DNA from 2 places in the Paenibacillus sp. NRS-1781 genome. Region 2 is predicted to be linked to the other one. Evidence: predicted binding sites of a transcription regulator. Region 2 holds the regulator's gene; the other holds the start of a gene.

Region 1 (5,908 bases), on a different contig from region 2:
GAGCCAGGGAAAGGGCGGCCAGCAGCAGCATTACCGGCCGAATGCCCTTTAATCCAAACCATGCTTTATCCATTAGTATTCCAAATGATCCTTTTCACTGAGACGCTTATGAAAAACAAAATAGCTCCACGCCTGATAAGCCAGCACAAAGGGTAAAAGCGTTGCTGCAACAATCGTCATGGCTTTCAGGGTGTAATGACTGGAGCTTGCATTATAAATCGTCAAATCAAATGCACTATTGATCGAGCTCACCATAAATCTCGGGAACAAGCCGACGAACAACGAAACGAATGTCAGCAAAATGATAGCTCCCGTCATCCCGAAGGCCCAGCCTTCGCGGCGCTGCTTCAGGAAATACCACGCCAGCACATAGGCGACGACCCCCACTGCAACTGCGGCGTACATATAAGGACCACGACGTGCGAATACATCTGTTGCAAAATAAGTCCATACCACCATACCCGCGAGCAAAACTCCTAATATTGGAAGAAATTTTGACGCAATCACACGAGCACGATCCCGCACTTCTCCAATCGTACGCAGAGAAATAAACGTTAGCCCATGCATCAGGCACATCCCAACCACGGTCAATCCAATCCATACCGTATATCCGTTAAACACATCGGAGAATCCGGCTTTCAAGTCCATGTTTTGCTGAATAGGTACACCCTTTATCAAAGCCGCAAAAGCCATACCGAACAGCATCGGCGGCAGAAAGCTGCCTATCAGAATGCAGGCATCCCACGTCCCTGTCCACCATTTTCCTTCTGCCTTGCCCCGGAATTCAAAGGAAACACCGCGTAAAATCAAACCAAGCAGAATAACTACAAATACTAGATAATATCCGCTGAACATGGTCGCATACCAGTGCGGGAAAGCCGCGAACATCGCACCTGCTGCTGTGATCAGCCATACTTCGTTAGCATCCCAGAATGGACCAATCGTATTGATCATCAAGCGTTTTTGCTGGTCATTACGCGGCACCAGACCTGTAGCCATCCCCACGCCAAAATCAAAGCCCTCCAGGAAGAAGAAGCCGGTAAACAGCACAGCAATTAATAAGAACCACAAATCATTTAACGACATTGGTGTCACCCCCTTGAGCAAATGGATCATGGATTACCGTTTCCTGATGTGGTTCGATATCCGGACCTTTGCGAGCCGTACGGACAAACAGGAATGCTAGCACACCCGTTAAAATTAAATACAATGCGGTAAACGAGATCAGTGAGAACAGCACTTCCCCTGCCCCAACGGTAGGCGAAACCGAATCTTTGGTTTGAAGTAAACCAAAGACAGTCCAAGGCTGACGCCCCACTTCCGTCATGATCCAACCCGCAGTATTTCCAATAAATGGAAGAGATATACCAAGCATCATCAAGCGGAAGAACCAGCGATGCGAGCCCTCCAATTTTTTACGGAATGTCAGATAAGCTCCGTACAAAGCAAGTGCAATCATGGCACATCCAGCCGCAATCATAATGCGGAAGCTCCAAAATGTAGTACGTACCGGCGGAATATAATTACCGGGGCCGTAGGCTTTTTCGTATTGTGCCTGAAGCTCATTCATCCCCAAAACCCCGCCGGACAGCTTGTTATAGGACAGCAAACTCAAGAGATAAGGAAGCTTAATTTCAAAGCTGTTTTCCTTCTTTTTAGGGTCAATACCTGCGATAACTGTCCAAGGGGCCGGGTCACTACTGTTTTCCCATAGCCCTTCACTCGCAGCCATTTTCATCGGCTGTGTTTCCACCAAATATTGAGCCTGTCCGTGACCAAACATCGGGATTAACATCGAACTAATCAAGGCAACAATAATACTTACTTTGAAAGAAGGCTTGAAAAAATCCAGATTCTTCTTGTGCATCAGCTTCCATGCGCTAATACCCGCGACGAGAAAAGCGCCTGTCGCAAAAGCTGCAAACAGCGTATGTGGAAACTCCCATAGCAGTTGTTCGTTCGTCAACAGAGCGAAAAAATCTTTCATTTCTGCGCGACCGTTATGAATCTCGTATCCTACCGGACGCTGCATGAATGAGTTGGCCGCCAAAATCCACAGGGCAGACAGCATCGTACCGATGGATACCAGCCACATACAGGTTAAATGGACTGCTTTGGACAGCCGTTCCCAGCCGAATACCCACAATCCGATAAAGGTTGATTCCAGGAAAAAGGCAAGCAGTGCCTCAATCGCCAGCGGCGTACCGAACACATCACCGACAAAACGGGAAAAGTCAGACCAGTTCATCCCGAACTGGAACTCCTGCAAAATCCCGGTGACCACGCCTACTGCAAAGTTAATCAGCAAAAAAGTTCCCCAGAATTGAGCCATTTTTTTGTACAAATCATTTTTTTTGATTACATACATAGTCTCCATAATCGCCACCAGCAACGACAATCCAATGGAGATCGGTACATAAACAAAGTGAAGAATTGTTGTGGTTGCAAACTGCAACCGTGCCAATTCTAATACGTCCATGATGTTATTCCTCCCCTTGCGCTTCTCTTTAGAATGAATGTTAATAATTAGGTTCTGAAGCCTTCCTTCATCCTTGTGATTGTATTCACATTATTACATATGGAACGATCACTTTTTATGAATAGCCCCCTCAGGCATCTTCATTACGGAATCACATGACCCGGCTTAAGAATATCATCATTATATAGAATAGATTTGATAGAAATAGAATCGAAAGTGTGAACATCGTGTCAAAGCTGTGTCTTAATGATGTCTAATTTATGAAAACAGCTCAAATCTTCTAGTTAGTGTGACATTTTCGATTGATCTATCCAAATTTTTTCCATGAAAAAAGCCTCTCTTCGCTCGGAGACTTTACTCCGACATCCGCAAGAGAGACTTCATTAATTGAACCCACGGGAATCCATCAACTGCCATCCGTCCCTCTGTTCTTCTGAACCCGACTACGATAGGAGGAAGGCGACATCCCCGCATATTTTTTGAATTTGCCATGAAAATAATCGGCATTGGCATATCCGACACGTCCTGCCACCTGATGCACCCTGATCCCCTGTGCAAGCAATTCCCTTGCCCGCTCGATCCTCACCTTGTCCAGATAGGCGTTAAAAGCTTCGCCCGTATGGCTTTTGAACAATTTGCCCAAATAGCCGCTGTTGTAATTAAACATATCCGCCAACAGCTCCAAGCGCAAATTCTCATCATAATGACTATGAATGAAATCAATCAATTGTTTCATGATCGTTTCCTTACCACCTGAATCGGTCTGACCTATCCACTGCACCATATGCTCCACCGACCGATCCACCAGCTCTCCCAAGGTTGAATAGGCATATACATCCGTAATCAAGCGGGAATGCTCTTCCAGCACCGTACGGCTCTGTTCCTGTCCAGCCGCATACTTGTTCAGCGCCAAGGTAAATGTCCGTGCAAAAGCCGCCTTGATTTCAGCCTCTGAGCGATAGAGCTGTGGAAATTGGACCTCCATTTCCTTCAATACACGTATTGCAGCTTCACGATTGGACATATCCAGCGCGTAGTACAGCTTCTCTGCATAACGCATGGGGTCTGAGGCTTTGTCCGTCGTTTCGCGCATTTCCTCGTCCGAAGCTTCCAAATCGTGCAGGTCACTGGTAAGCATAACCCTTTCCGCCCGGAAAAGAAAAGTACGCTCCAGTAGACGCAGCGCCTGTTCAAAAGAACTCGGAATATCATGAAGTCTCTTCACAGGATCTCCAGCAGCTACGTATATTTTCGTTGCCCACGGCTTTAGCTCCTGTCGCCAGGAAGCCAGCAATCGAACAGCATTTTCTTCTGTGTCCACCGTGGCAGGAAGTAGCACGCCTGTATATATTCCGGCCTCGAATACAATCCCCCTGCCCTGCTCCCCGCACATTTCCGTTAGCCGCAGCTTTGCTGCCGACTGCCGGGCTTGCCGATCCCAGTCGGGTATCCGTAGATCCAGCAGTACGACCTGATAGCTTCCCCAATCCAAAGAGGGTAGCGCCGGATGCTGGCCATGATGTTCGGCTTGCTCCGTTCCTCCGTGGAGAGGGTTGCTGTGCTCCAATGCACCACGATTAGCCTGATCTTCCTGAACCGGAAACAGCAGGATTTCGATCCAATCGCGCTCATGGACAGGTGGACTTCCCCACTTGCCGTCTTCTTTTTCGCTCTCAATGCTTCGACGTACCCGTTTCAACTCTGTCGTCATTTCTTCTTCGTCCACAGGCTTCAATAAATAACCATCCACGCCAAAGCCCATCGCCTGCCGCGCATAATCAAAGTCCGCATATCCGCTTAAAATGAGAAAGTGAAAAGGCTCGCCGTTCAATTCGCGTATGCTCCGTATGACCTCCAGCCCGCTCATCCCCGGCATGCGTATATCAACAATGACCAGTTCCGGCCGATGCTCCCTAAATTTATCCAATGCCTCGCGCCCGTTCCCTGCGGTATCTACAATATGAAAGCCGCAGTCTCTCCAATCAATAATGGAGGTCAATCCTTCACGAATCGCAGGCTCATCATCCACAATCATCGCTTTATACATTCGGCCCCTCCTCCTTGGGTATTGAAAAGGTTACGGTTGTTCCTGCCTGCGGTACGCTCTCCATGTGCAGACCATAACGTTCACCATACATCAGCGTCAGACGCTGGTGAACATTGCGCAGACCAATACTGCTTCCTTCCGGCTCTTCCGTGCCTGTGATACGGTCAAGCAGACGGGCCAACGGTTCTGCCTCCATGCCAGCTCCATCGTCAGCTACTTTTATTTGCAGCTCTCGCAGCTCCATCGAAATATCGACCTTCACGGTAACCGGTTCTTCCTTGTTTTCCAGGCCATGAATAACTGCGTTCTCCACCAGCGGCTGTATAATTAATGGAGGAATGGACATTTCCTCAGCGCTTTCTGCCAGATTCACTTCATAGATCAAACGATTTCCAAATCGGAACTGCTGAATTTGTAAATAGGATCGCACCATATCCAGTTCCTGACGCACTGTCGTTTTACCGCTGCCAATCTCCAGATTCCGCCGCATCAATCGGCCAAGCAAACGCACCGTCGTGGCAATCTCCGCCTCCCCGTGAAGATGTGCCTTCATTCGAATAGACTCCAGCGCATTAAACAGGAAATGCGGGTTAATCTGACTGGCCATCATTTTCAGCTTGATATCCTTTTGTGCCATTTCGAGCCTGTTATTTTTCTCACTCGCTTCATACACCTGCCCCATCAACTGGCGGATGCTGGCAACCATATAGTTGAAGCGGCGGGACAAGTCCCCGATTTCGTCCATCCCCTCCACGCTTGACACGACATGGAAATCCCCCGCAGCCACCTTACCTAGCTCATGGCTCAATCGCTGTAGCCGTTTGGTGAGCAGCCAGGAAATCATCGTAATCAGAATCAAAGCCATGACCAGCACCGCAAGAACACACAATGCGCCGATCAAGCTGATTCGGTTCGCTCCCTGTACAATATGTTCCGTCGAAAACACCGAAATAATCGTCAATCCGCTCACACTGGAGGCTGGCAGCAGCTCATCTACAATAATGTTCGAGGATTTCCCGTTTACTTTTGCTTCATATATACCCTTACCCGCACCCTGAACATCAAAGCCCAGATGTAGATCCACCAATGTTTGACCCACGGACTGTGTATGGGTAGCCGCGACCACAATTCCGTTACGATCCACAATCAACGTTTCAAACGGCTCCTTGCTGAGCATTTGGTTCAGCTCCGTCTGACTCAGTGCAATCATCAGAACTCCCTTGGTGTTGTATTCAGGAAAGGGAATTTGCCGCACTAGACTCAGCCGATTTACCGGGTTATCCTCCTTATCCTGAATATAAAACCAGTTAATCGCCGTCCCCTTCAAGGCCGTCTCGAACCACTTCTGCTGCTCAATGCCAGAATCTACAGGGATAAATTCC
Region 2 (5,908 bases):
AGGAGGCGCAAAAATGTTTTGCTCTCGCGCATCAGTTCGATCCTGCATTGCTCGAGCCGCTGCACAATATGGAGGCCTGTTTGTCTGGTGCCGAAATGCTTCGGTACGACAGCTCCATGATGACCTGGCTGTAGTTGTCAGACTTCCGATTGAGACGAGGCATGCCCACCTTCACAGGCGGTGTGTGCATCGTCTTTTTTGGCTGCCTTAATTTCCAAACAGGCGATCTTCTGATATGCTGTTATACAGAGTTATTATTTTTGTATGTGTCAAAAGAAAGGATTAAGCCCGAATGAAATTTGCGGTATTGGATTTTGAAACGACAGGCACCCAGTCCGCGGATGACATCATTCAAGTCGGACTTGCAATTATAGATCATGATAACAGCATTTCCCGTGTTTACGGTTCTTATGTGAACCCTGGCAGATCCATTCCGCCTTTTATTACCGGGTTGACCGGGATTACAGACGATGACGTCAAGGAGGCTCCTGCCCTTGAAGAGATGATGATGGAGCTTGTGCCTATGCTGGACGATGTCGTGCTGGTCGGTCATAATGTGGCGTTTGATTTTAATTTTTTGCAAAACGCTTTGGATCGGTGCGGGTACTTGCCGTTTACTGGAAGAATTTTGGATACGATGGATTTTCTGAAAATCATGTTTCCATCGCTATCTTCCTATCAGTTGGGTTTTGTTTCTTCTGAGTTCGGGCTGGCGCATGACCGACCTCATCAGGCAGACAGCGATGCGTTGGCTACGGCTGAAGTGTTTTTAAAATGTCTGGATGAGCTTCACGCGCTGCCTTTGATTACGATACAGCGGCTCAGCGATTTGTTCGCGGAGGAAGACAGTGACCTCGGATGGTTTTTGGACGGGGTGCGTGAAGACAAAGAGCATGATCCTATTCAGGATTTGGAAGGTCATCAGTTTTTTCGTCAGCTTGCGCTGAAGGTAGAGGATTGGACGGAGCTAAATGCCCCTCGCAGAGAGGACGATCCCAATCCGCTGGCAGGCGTTTCCTTTGAGGAATACATGGATGATGTGCGAGACAATTTACGTTCATCCTTGAGCCAATATGAGGAACGCGAAGCGCAGACGCAAATGATTGAGGGTGTCAATCAGGCGCTGAGTGAGGACAAGCACCTGTTGATCGAGGCGGGTACGGGGACAGGCAAGTCCCTCGGTTATTTGCTCCCTTCGCTATATCACAGTGTGAAAAATGGACAGCGAGTCATGGTTAGTACGCATACGATCAACCTGCAGGAGCAATTACGCGAGCGTGATATTCCGATGCTGACCAAGGTGATCCCTTTCCCGTTCCGGGCTGCCATTTTTAAGGGCCGGGGACATTATTTGTGTCTGCGTAAGTTTGAACATAAAATAAACAGAAGAGACTTCGCAACGCCGAAGGAAGATTTAATTACAGCGGCCCAGATGATTGTCTGGCTGACGTTAACAGAAACCGGTGATGATGAAGAATTGAATCTGAGCAATCGTGGCGGAGATTTTTGGGAAACGGTGGCCAGTGATTCAGAGTCCTGTCTTGGTCGTTCTTGTCCATGGTTTCGCAAATGCTTTTATCATCGTGCGCGCCACGAGGCGGGAATAGCCGATGTGGTCATTACGAATCATTCCAAGCTTTTTACGGACGTAAAAGCGAGTCATCAGCTGTTGCCGAGCTATGAGCATCTGGTCATTGATGAAGCGCATCATCTGGAGGAAGTCGCTGGTAAGCACCTGGGCATGCATATGAAATATTTCACACTCGTGCATACGCTGACCCGGTTGTTCAAGGACAGCAAGAACGGACAATTGCCTTCGCTGCGTCAGCAGTTGGCAAAGTCGGGGCATGAGAAATCGACCGATTGGGCTTCTACCATTGACCAACTGTATCCGCTCGTGCTGGAGGTCAAGGAGACTTGGGATCTGCTGAGCGACAAGCTGTTTGGCATGCTGCCGGAGCGAAGTGATGCGACACCGGGCGAAACAGGGCAGTTTTCTTCCCGTCTCAAGCCGTCGGCCAAGCCTGCCAAGTGGGATCAGGCTGCTGCGCTGGAAAATCAGCTTTATGTAACGATGAGCGAAATTTTGCGCAGGGGCGACAAGCTGATGCTCGATGTGAAGGAAGAACATGACGATTATGCGGCTGACAGCCTCATTACAGATATTACGGGGCTGCTTAAGGATTTGGCAGGCATTAGGGAAAGCTTGCGCTTTTTCATGCGGATGGATGATGAGACGACCGTATATTGGCTCGAAGCGAGCGGACAGTTCCGCAGCAAGTCGCTACAATTTTATGCGGTGCCCGTCGATGTGAGCCGCCAGCTGAAAGAAATGTTTTTTGACAAGAAAAGGAGCATTATTCTGACGTCTGCTACCTTGTCGGTGGATAAGTCGTTTCAGTACATGACCGATCAGCTCGGCTTGCAGGAGGCCGCAGATCAAGGGCGGCTGATGACTACGCAGCTCCCGTCACCCTTTAACTACAGGGATCAGGTGTTGCTAGTCATTCCAAGGGATTTCCCGAGCGTGAAGGGCAGTGTAGGAGATGAGCATTTTGTAGATATGCTCGTCAGCTCGCTAGGTGCGACTGCCCAAGCGACGCGGGGGAGAATGCTCGTTCTCTTTACCTCCTATCGCATGCTCCGGCAGGTGTATGAGCCGCTTAAGGAGGCGTTAGCATCCAGTGACATCACCGTGCTGGGGCAGGGCGTGGACAGTGGGAGTCGCAGCAAGCTGACCCGACGTTTTCAGGAAGCTAAAGCTTCTGTGTTGCTGGGAACCAGCAGCTTTTGGGAAGGCGTCGATATTCCGGGCAAGGCGCTGACGTGTCTGGCTATCGTCCGCTTGCCGTTCCAACCGCCCAATCACCCGCTGCTGGAGGCTAAAAGTGAGCTGCTCCAGCAGCAGAAGAAAAATCCTTTTATGAAGCTGTCTGTTCCACAGGCTGTCATTCGCTTCAAACAGGGATTTGGACGTTTGGTACGTACCGCGAGCGACCACGGGGTTGTTATCGTTTATGATACGCGTGTGATCGAATCCTATTACGGGAAGCACTTTTTGTACTCGTTACCGGGACCAAAAATGGAGCATATGCCGACGGAGCAAATGGTGCCCCGTATCGCCGAGTGGCTCCAATCCGCCCCGGAGACAGAGGTATAACGGACGGACATCTATATATATCCGTTACAATTAGGGGGAGCATGTATGAAATCAGATAAAATTTCAGAGGCTGTCGTACGGAGGTTACCCGTATATTTACGTTATCTGAATGCACTGCACAAACGGGAGGTGGCTACGGTCTCTTCCCAGGAGTTAGGACAAAGACTGGATTTGAATCCGGCTCAAATTCGTAAGGATCTAGCGTATTTTGGAGATTTTGGCCGTAAGGGTATCGGCTATGATGTTACTTATCTTATCGAGAAAATACGCCATATCCTGAAAATCGATCAGCAAATTAACGTGGTATTGGTCGGAGCAGGTAATCTGGGGCAAGCCCTTTCGAATTATAATGCTTATTTAAAAGACAATATGAAAATTGTAGCAGTATTTGATGCTGTGCCAGATAAGGTCGGAACCAAGATCAATACGCTGGTCGTACAGCCAATGGATGAACTGGAAGCGACCGTGAAGGAACAAAACATTCGGATCGGGATTATTACCGTACCGGATTTTGAAGCTCAGAACGTGGCTGACAGGCTCATAAATAGCGGGATTGGAGCGATTTTGAACTTTGCCCCGACCACTCTCAAAGCACCAGCAAATATTCGAATACATGTCACAGATTTTACAACAGATTTGTTAAGCCTCGCTTATTATTTGGAAGACGGAAAGGAAGATATGCAACATGATGGAAAATAAATGGATGATTAAGAACGGCTCTTTTGCCGTGAACAGACCGGAAGCGGGGGTAATCCACGGCTATATGATCGTGGAGGACAGCCGCATTACCTATATTGGCGAGACTTTGCCAGCGGGTGAGGAAGAGACGGAAGCAATTGATGGTAACGGGCTGCTGTTTTTACCTGGCCTGATTAATACACATGGTCATGCGGCGATGTCTCTGCTGCGCGGGCATGGGGACGATCTGGCTCTTCAAGTATGGCTTCAGGAAAAAATGTGGCCGATGGAAGCCAAGTTTACGTCTACGGATGTGTACTGGGGTACGTCCTTGTCCGTGCTGGAAATGCTGAAAGGTGGTACAACCACCTTTTTGGACATGTATGATCATATGGACGAGGTGGCTCGTGTAGCTGAAGAGTCCGGCATTCGTGCCAGTCTGATGCGTGGAACGATTGGATTATGTTCGGAGGAAGAGCAGCGGATCAAGCTGGCTGAGGCTGTGAATTTTGCGCGTAATTGGCATGGAAAAGCAGACGGTCGCATTACGACTATGATGTCTCCGCATGCGCCGTATACGTGTCCGCCTGCGTTTATCGAAAAATTCGTGCAGGCTGCGCATGAGTTGGACTTACCGTTGCATACGCATATGTCCGAAACGATTGCCGAAGTAGAGCAAAACGTACGCGACTACGGCTTGCGCCCGGTTGCGCATTTGGATAAGCTCGGCTTTTTCTCCCGTCCATCGCTTGTTGCCCATGCTGTTCATTTGAATGACGAAGAAATAGCTTTGTTGGCTGAACGTGGTGTAGCGGTTTCGCATAATCCGGGCAGCAACTTGAAGCTGGCGAGCGGTGTGGCAAGAGTGCCTGATCTGCTCCGTGCAGGCGTTACTGTCTCTCTCGGAACAGACGGTCCCGCCAGTAACAATAACCTGGATATGTTCGAGGAAATGCGTCTGGCTGCACTCATTCACAAGGGAGTATCTGGCGACCCAACCGCAGTTCCTGCGGGTGAGGCGTTGCGTCTAGCAACGGAGTACGGAGCGAAGTCGATTGGCTTGAATGAGGTAGGGGCGCTGGCAGCAGGCAACAAGGCTGACTTTATCGCGCTTGATCTCAATCAGGCTCATTTCTTGCCGCGTACGGATCTCATTTCCCATGCGGTATACTCTGCAAGCGCCAAAGACGTAGCCCATGTATGGGTTAACGGTCGTCAGGTTGTGAAAAACGGTGAGTGCCTGACTATGGATGAGGAACGTATCAAGCATGAGGCACAAGCCGCCTTTGAAGGGCTGCTGTCGCGCTAATTCAGGTGTCACATCCCCTTAGAGAGGAAGCACAGGTTTGAAAAATAAGAAAAAATGGATAGTGGTCGCCATTCTGGCCGTCATACTGATCCTGGTCAGCATTTTCTGGTATTATTCCTATGTTACTCAAGACCAGGTGACTGAGAGAAATGCCGCTATCGTAAAGGCCAAACAATCGGGTGGTCTGGTTACCACGACTCAGACGTGGAAGTCGGTGTGGGATCAGGTATACTGGGTAGTTCAAGGGAAAAATGCTCAGAATGAAAATATTATGGTGTGGGTCCCTTTTCAAAAAGTGGAGGGTCAACCTAATGTGCCTGTCGCAGATAATAGCAGTGTTCATACCGAGCTACTGAAAAACGGAGTCGACGAGCAAAAAATGACAGCCATGATCCAGCAACAGCTTCCAGGTATAGATATTGTAAGACTTGAGCCGAGTGTGTTTAACGGTCAATATGTGTGGCAGTTGTTTTACGATGACGGCAGTCATCATTACTATACCTTTTATCGCTTCTCGGATGGGGGAGCGATGGGGATAAAGTATATTTTGCCTAATTATTAGAGTGCTGTGGGGAGTGGCTGATGGTGGTTTGGGAGTGCTAGGAGCGCTGCGTAGTCCATTTGATCTTACGATCGCTGTTGCTTCTTCAGATTCAATGGCTCATTCCGCTGGCTGACCGCCATGATGCCACTCCAAGCACCACTCTTTTCATTAGAGCTGGTGTAAGAAGGCACGGACGCCGCTGCGTTTATCTCCGTTT

Evidence for each region. Region 2 encodes Rex, which represses fermentation and respiration genes when NADH is low (regulators of the CRP and FNR family bind a similar motif). Its sites were predicted from a motif close to TTGTGAAATATTTCACAA; they were not measured.
Region 1: the regulator Rex is predicted to act here: its motif matches at 2,553-2,570, upstream of ACIFO6_RS00700 (cytochrome ubiquinol oxidase subunit I).

What each region holds. Positions count from the first base shown of each region.
Region 1 covers NZ_JBITPI010000002.1:107,552-113,459, forward strand. Annotated here, with positions in the region: gene cydD (thiol reductant ABC exporter subunit CydD) at 1-73, opposite strand, end outside; gene cydB (cytochrome d ubiquinol oxidase subunit II) at 73-1,086, opposite strand; gene ACIFO6_RS00700 (cytochrome ubiquinol oxidase subunit I) at 1,073-2,479, opposite strand; gene ACIFO6_RS00705 (response regulator) at 2,886-4,526, opposite strand; gene ACIFO6_RS00710 (sensor histidine kinase) at 4,519-5,908, opposite strand, start outside.
Region 2 covers NZ_JBITPI010000049.1:160,885-166,792, forward strand. Annotated here, with positions in the region: gene ACIFO6_RS18925 (tetratricopeptide repeat protein) at 1-134, shown strand, start outside; gene dinG (ATP-dependent DNA helicase DinG) at 293-3,160, shown strand; gene ACIFO6_RS18935 (redox-sensing transcriptional repressor Rex) at 3,206-3,859, shown strand; gene ACIFO6_RS18940 (amidohydrolase) at 3,846-5,147, shown strand; gene ACIFO6_RS18945 (DUF5590 domain-containing protein) at 5,185-5,709, shown strand.